Regions from separate parts of the Pseudomonas sp. GW821-FHT01D09 genome, predicted to be linked through region 2. Evidence: predicted binding sites of a transcription regulator. Region 2 holds the regulator's gene; the other holds the start of a gene.
The links. Region 2 encodes FliA, which starts transcription of late flagellar genes. Its sites were predicted from a motif close to CTAAAGTTTNNNNNNNNNNNGCCGNTAA; they were not measured.
Positions count from the first base shown of each region.

Region 1: AC07W7_RS25805 (flagellin N-terminal helical domain-containing protein) is a predicted target of FliA. The motif match lies at 1,104-1,131, and genes of this name have one in related genera.

Region 1 covers NZ_JBWKWY010000048.1:16,138-19,832, reverse strand. The annotation lists gene AC07W7_RS25810 (ketoacyl-ACP synthase III) at 1-926, shown strand, start outside; gene AC07W7_RS25805 (flagellin N-terminal helical domain-containing protein) at 1,212-2,927, shown strand; gene AC07W7_RS25800 (flagellar protein FlaG) at 2,999-3,346, shown strand; gene fliD (flagellar filament capping protein FliD) at 3,430-3,695, shown strand, end outside.
Region 2 covers NZ_JBWKWY010000019.1:96,103-99,797, reverse strand. The annotation lists gene flhF (flagellar biosynthesis GTPase FlhF) at 1-252, shown strand, start outside; gene fleN (flagellar synthesis regulator FleN) at 353-1,186, shown strand; gene fliA (RNA polymerase sigma factor FliA) at 1,183-1,923, shown strand; gene AC07W7_RS17670 (chemotaxis response regulator CheY) at 2,092-2,466, shown strand; gene AC07W7_RS17665 (protein phosphatase CheZ) at 2,485-3,273, shown strand; gene AC07W7_RS17660 (chemotaxis protein CheA) at 3,286-3,695, shown strand, end outside.

The DNA of each region.
Region 1 (3,695 bases), on a different contig from region 2:
TTGGCATAAAAAGCATCGCCAGCTACGTGCCGGCAGAAGGGCTGGACAACTACGCCCAGGGTGCCAAATTCGCCAAGGATGAAGAGTTCATCATTGGCAAGATCGGTTCGGCATTCCTGCCACGCAAGGAGGCTGGCCAGGAAACCTCTGATCTGTGCGTCGAGGCGGTCAACGCCTTGTTTGCCAATAACCCTGGGCTCAAGCGCGAGTCGATTGACGCGCTGATCGTCGTGACCCAGAACGGCGACGAAGAAGGGCTGCCGCACACCGCCGCCATCGTCCAGGACAAGCTAGGCCTGCCGACCCACGTCGCGGCCTTCGATATTTCCCTGGGCTGCTCCGGCTATGTCTACGGCATCTACGCCATGAAGGGCTTTATGGAAGCTGCCGGCCTGAAAAACGGCCTGCTGGTGACCGCCGATCCGTACTCGAAGATCGTCGACCCGGAAGATCGCAACACCACCATGCTGTTCGGCGACGCCGCCACCGCCACCTGGATGGGCGAAGACGCTCCCTGGCAGCTGGGCAAGGCCAAGTTCGGCACCGACGGCTCCGGTGCGCCGCACTTGAAGGTCAGCGATGGCGTGTTCTTTATGAACGGCCGCCAGGTCTTCAACTTTGCATTGCTCAAGGTGCCGGCGCATTTGCACGAGTTGCTCAAAGAGTCGGACCTTGTGGCCGACGATATCGATGCGTTCTGCATCCACCAGGGCAGCGCGGCGATTGTCGATGCCGTGGCGCGGCGCTTTGAAGATGCGCCGGTGGAGAAGTTCATCAAGGACATGGTCGAGACCGGCAACACCGTGTCGTCGAGCATTCCGCTGCTGCTGGAAAAGCACGTGATGGATGCCGAGTGGAAACGCGTGGCCATCAGTGGCTTCGGGGTTGGCCTGTCGTGGGGTTCGGCGATTATCTATCGGCCGTGATGTTTTGATAGGCTGCATAAAAAACGCCCAGGGTCGAAAGATCATGGGCGTTTTTTTATGCGTGTATTGAGACGGTGTTCTGGCGCCAGTAACCCGTGATCACTGGCATTTTGACCATCTATAAGGCCTTGAAATACAGGGGGTGGCACAGGGCTAGCAAAAAAAATCAAAAAAATCCTCAAGCAACTTGCATTCACGACGATAACTATTACGAAGGTTCTCTAGGCCACACCCGGCGGTTGCCAGGGCCGGAAGCCGCAGTATCCAACTCACGAGGATTTCGTCATGGCAATGTCCGTAAACACCAACATCACTTCCCTGGGCGTCCAGAAGAACCTGAACAAAGCTTCCGACGCTTTGAGCCAGTCGATGAACCGTCTGTCTTCCGGCCTGAAAATCAACAGCGCCAAAGACGACGCCGCTGGCATGCAGATCGCCAACCGTCTGAACAACCAGGTCAAAGGCCTGAACGTTGCCATCGCCAACGCCAACAACGGCGTGTCGATTGCCCAGACCGCTGAAGGCGCAATGCAAGAATCCACCAACACCCTGCAGCGTCTGCGTGAACTCGCCCTGCAAGCGGCCAACGGTGATAAAAGCGACGCTGACCGTGTTTCCCTGCAACAAGAATTCACCGCTAAAGTCGGCGAGCTGAACCGTATCGCCAGCACCACCACCTTCGGTGGTCGTAACCTGCTCGACGGCTCGTTCAGCAACGTAGCGTTCCAGATCGGTGCCAACGCCAACGAGACTATCTCGTTCGGTATGACTGACATCAGCTCGACTGCTCTGAAAGGCAACTACAAAGAAGCTGCTGTAGATGGCACTGCAATGACTGGTCTGGCTGCTACTGCTACTGGCTCGGTACTGGGTGACAAGGCATCTAAAGTTGGTGCCGCCGCCGCTGCTGCTGTTGTTGCTGGTGACGCATTCACTATCAACGGTGTAACAATCAACCTGACAGCTGCTGGTGGTGCTGGTGCTGGTGGTACTGCTGCAGTAGCAGACATTAATGCTAAAACTGCTCAGACAGGCGTGACCGCCAGCACTGATGCTGCTGGTGTTGTGACCTTGTCGTCGAAAAGCGACATCACTTTGGGCTTGGCTGGCGGTACCGCTACTGACGGTCTGGCCAAACTCGGCCTGGGCGCACCGGGTACAACTGCTGCCGTTGCAACAACTGCTGCTAGTGCCATGGGTGCTGCCGGTGCCATCACTGTCAACGGCACTGCTGTAACTTGGGCTAACGCTGACACTGTGACCGACGTATTGGCTGACATTGCAACAGCTGCCGGCGCTGGCGCTACTGCAACCTTCACCGATGGTCGCGTAAAAGTGGTCTCCGGTAACGGTGAAGACATCAAGCTGGCTAACACTTCCAGCGGTTCGCTGTCGCAGTTGGGCCTCTCGGCTGGCACTACTCAAGCTAAACTGACTGCCGATACTTCCATCGATGTAAATGGTGTCGAAGTCAAATTCAAGAAGGGTGATACCGCTGACGCGATCGTCTCTTCGATCAACAGCGCCAGCACCGGTGTTCAAGCCAGCAAAAACGCTGATGGCACCCTGAACCTGTTTGCTGACAAAGACATCACCATCAAGGACGGTAGTGCCGGTACTGGTCTGGCTGCCTTGGGTCTGACCGCTGTTGCTGCTGCCGGCACCAAAACTGCCGTCACCATGGAAACCAGCGTTTCCGACCTGAACATTCTGACTGCCGCTTCTTCCCAGCAAGCCATCCAGGCCCTGGACGACGCCATGCAGCAGATCGACAGCCAGCGTTCGCAGCTGGGTGCGGTGCAAAACCGTTTCGCCAGCACCGTGGCCAACCTGCAGAGCATTTCGCAGAACTCCTCGGCTGCCAAAGGCCGCGTAGAAGACGCTGACTTCGCTGCCGAAGCCGCTGAACTGACCAAGCAACAAACCCTGCAACAGGCTTCCACTGCGATCCTGTCCCAGGCCAACCAACTGCCATCCGCTGTACTGAAGCTGCTTCAGTAATAACGGCCAGCGGTTAATCAACGGGGGGGTGCTAACGTGCCCTTCCGTTTTTTCAGTTTGGAGGTGATGACATGGACATAAGCATCAGGCTGAACACGTCTTACCCGGTTGCGACCACCCAGGCTCCTGGCGCTGCGACAGCGCAGGTCAAGCCGCCTGTGGCGCAGGCCGATAACGAGCCCGCCGAGGAACCGCAGCGCATGGCCCTGGAAAAAGCGGTAACCGATATGCGTGAGTTTGTGCAGGCTTCACAGCGCAACCTGGATTTTTCCATCGATGACTCCACCGGGAAGGTGGTGGTCAAGGTGATTGCGACCGACAGTGGTGAAGTGATCCGACAAATTCCATCGGAGACTGCGCTGAAGTTGGCGCAGAACCTGAGCGATGCCAGCAGCCTGTTGTTTGATACAAAGGCTTGAGTTGGCACGAAACATGTTTCTGATTGCTGCTTGGGCGTTCGTACGCCAAAAAAGCGGCAACCGCAGGACAAGGAGAGTAGCAAATGGCTAGTTCAACGATTTCCGGCCCCGGTTCGGGCTACGACACCCAAGCCATCGTCAAGGCGTTGGTGGGGGCCGAGAGGGCGCCCAAAGACGCGCAGATCACCGCCCAGCAGAAAGACGCCACCGTCAAGCTGTCGGCCGTGGGCTCGGTGAAAACGGCGCTGGAAGCCTACCAGGCGGCAATCACCAAGTTGAACAATCAGGCCGCCTTCAATGGCTTGGCTGCCACTACCTCCGAAGAAAAAAACGCCAAGGTCACCCTGGG
Region 2 (3,695 bases):
GCCGGCTGCATCCTGACTAAGCTGGATGAAACGGCAAGCCTGGGCGAAGTGTTGAGCCTGGCTATCAGCCATGAACTACCGGTCGCCTACCTGACCGACGGGCCGCGGATCCCGGATGACTTGCATCTGCCGCGCCGTCATCAGTTGGTCAGCCGTGCGGTCAGTGTGCAAATGCAGGATGAACCCAGTGAAGAGGCGATGGCGGATATGTTCGCCGACCTCTATCACAACCCAGCCAAGCGGGTCGGCTGAAGGCAACATGCAACACAGTGCAATGTACCTACATCGAGGGTCTGCTACCGCGGCCACCCTATGTAGCCTGCGGCTAAGCAAGACAAGGTAAAGAAAGAACATGGGCAGCATGCATCCCGTACAGGTGATCGCGGTGACCGGCGGCAAAGGTGGCGTCGGGAAAACTAACGTGTCAGTGAATTTGTCCCTGGCTCTGGCAGAGCTTGGCCGCCGCGTCATGCTGCTGGATGCCGACCTGGGCCTGGCGAACGTTGACGTTCTGCTGGGACTGACGCCCAAACATACCCTGGCCGATGTCATTGAGGGCCGCTGTGAGCTGCGCGATGTGCTGTTGCAGGGGCCGGGGGGGATTCGTATCGTCCCGGCCGCCTCCGGCACCCAGAGCATGGTGCACCTGAGCCCGGCGCAGCATGCCGGCCTGATCCAGGCCTTCAGCGATATCGGCGACAACCTCGACGTGCTGGTGATCGACACCGCCGCCGGGATTGGCGAGTCGGTGGTCAGCTTCGTGCGCGCGGCGCAAGAAGTGTTGCTGGTGGTCTGCGACGAACCCACCTCGATCACCGACGCCTATGCTCTAATCAAACTGCTCAACCGCGACTACGGCATGAACCGCTTCCGCGTGCTGGCCAACATGGCCCAGAGCCCACAGGAAGGGCGCAACCTGTTCGCCAAGTTGACCAAGGTCACAGATCGCTTCCTCGATGTGGCCTTACAATACGTCGGTGCAGTTCCCTATGACGAGTGTGTGCGCAAGGCTGTGCAAAAGCAGCGTGCAGTCTATGAAGCGTTCCCTCGTTCGAAATGCGCGTTGGCGTTCAAGGCAATTGCTCAGAAGGTCGATACCTGGCCACTGCCCGCCAATCCCCGGGGGCATCTGGAGTTTTTCGTCGAGCGATTGGTGCATCAGACGAGTGCAGGACCGGTGCTATGACAGCCAGCGGCTATAACCTTTACAAGAAATCGGCGCGTGACAGCCAGGGCGAATTGATCGAGCGCTATGCGCCCCTGGTCAAGCGCATTGCCTACCACCTGCTGGCACGCCTGCCCGCCAGTGTCCAGGTCGAAGACCTGATCCAGGCCGGCATGATCGGCCTGCTTGAAGTGTCGACCAAGTACGACGCGAGCAAGGGTGCGAGTTTCGAGACGTATGCGGGTATCCGTATCCGTGGCGCGATGCTCGATGAAGTGCGTAAAGGTGATTGGGCGCCGCGTTCGGTCCACCGCAATACCCGGATGGTGAGTGACGCAATTCGCTCAATTGAAGCAAAAACCGGTCGCGACGCTAAAGATCACGAAGTTGCGGCCGAACTCCAATTGAGTCTCGATGATTATTACGGGATTTTGAACGATACCTTGGGCAGCCGCCTGTTCAGTTTCGACGACCTGCTACAGGACGGCGAGCATGAAGGGCTGCATGAGGACGGCGCGAGCGCTTACCAGGAGCCTTCCCGCGACCTGGAAGATGAACGCTTCCAGGGCGCCCTGGCGGACGCGATTGCCAATTTGCCGGAGCGTGAGCGGCTGGTGTTGGCGCTGTACTACGATGAGGAGCTGAACCTCAAGGAAATCGGTGAGGTCCTGGGGGTCAGCGAATCGCGGGTCAGCCAGCTTCATAGCCAATGCGCGGCCCGCTTGCGGGGGCGTTTGGGAGAGTGGCGAGCGCGCTGACAGGCAGTGTGGGGACAATGTGGGTGATAACCGTCAGGGCGCAAGCCGGGCGGAAACGGCTCGTGGTGTGCCCCAGCAGTCCTTTTTGTGTAATGCCTGTTGAATGATATGGCGCGCCCAGGTGCTGGACGCGTTTAAGACTGCTTGGAGGTCGAATTGGACAAGAACATGAAAATCCTCATCGTTGATGACTTCTCAACGATGCGGCGGATCATAAAAAACCTGTTGCGTGACCTTGGGTTCACTAACACGGTCGAGGCGGATGACGGCATTACGGCGATTCCGATCCTCAACAGCGGGAGCATCGACTTTCTGGTAACCGACTGGAACATGCCTGGCATGACCGGTATCGATCTGCTGCGCCATGTGCGCGCCGATGAAAAACTGCGCAACCTTCCGGTGTTGATGGTGACCGCCGAAGCCAAGCGTGAACAGATCATTGAAGCCGCCCAGGCTGGGGTCAACGGTTACGTGGTCAAGCCATTCACTGCATTGGCCTTGAAAGAGAAGATCGAAAAGATCTTTGAACGCATCCACGGCTGATGTCGTCACGGGGGAGCTATGGAGCATAAAGAAACATCACAGGGAGACTTTGAGTCGACTCTGAAAAAACACGCTCACCAGTTGGTCGAGTGCCTTGAAAAAGGCCAGTTCGGCGACGCGGTGCAGTTGATCCATGAGCTCAACCAGACCCGCGATCGCGGCCTGTACCAGGAAGTGGGCAAGCTCACCCGTGAGTTGCACAGTGCGATTGTCAACTTCCAGATCGACCCGCACATGCCCCAGGCCGAGGAAATCTCGCAGATCACCGATGCCACCGAACGCCTGTCCTATGTGGTCAGGCTGACTGAGGCGGCAGCCAATCGCACCATGGACCTGGTGGAAAACGCCACGCCCCTGGTGAACGGCATGGCCAACGAGGCCAAGGCCTTGAGCGCTGACTGGGGCCGTTTCATGCGGCGCGAAGTGGGTGCTGAAGAGTTTCGCGAGCTGGCGCGTCGGGTTGAAGGCTTTTTGGCCCGCAGCGAGCAGGAAAACCGCACGGTTTCCAGCAACCTCAATGACATTCTGCTGGCCCAGGATTACCAGGACCTCACTGGCCAGGTGATCAAGCGCGTGACCCTGCTGGTCACCGAAGTGGAAAGCAACCTGCTCAAACTGGTGCTGATGGCCGGTCAGGTCGACCGTTTTGCCGGTATCGAACACGACCGCGAAGCGATCCTCTCGGAAAAAGATCCACAAAAACACCTCGCCAAGGGTGAAGGTCCGCAGATTCATGCCGATAAACGTGAAGACGTTATGTCAGGTCAAGATGACGTAGACGATTTGCTGTCCAGTTTAGGCTTCTAAGGAGCACGCAATATGAGCTTCGGCGCCGATGAAGAAATCCTTCAGGATTTCCTTGTAGAGGCCGGCGAAATTCTAGAGCAGTTGTCCGAGCAACTGGTCGAGCTGGAAAGCCGACCGGATGATGCGAACCTGCTCAATGCAATTTTTCGCGGTTTTCACACTGTAAAAGGGGGCGCCGGCTTCCTCCAGCTCCATGAGCTGGTGGAGTGCTGCCACATCGCCGAAAACGTGTTCGACATCCTGCGCAAGGGTGAGCGGCACGTTGATTCGGAATTGATGGACGTGATCCTTGAAGCCCTGGACGCGGTCAACGGCATGTTCAATGAAGTGCGCGAACGTGCACCGATTACTGCCGCCACCCCGGAACTGCTGGCCGCCCTGGCGCGCCTGGCAGAACCGGCTGCCCTGACCGCCGCCCCGGT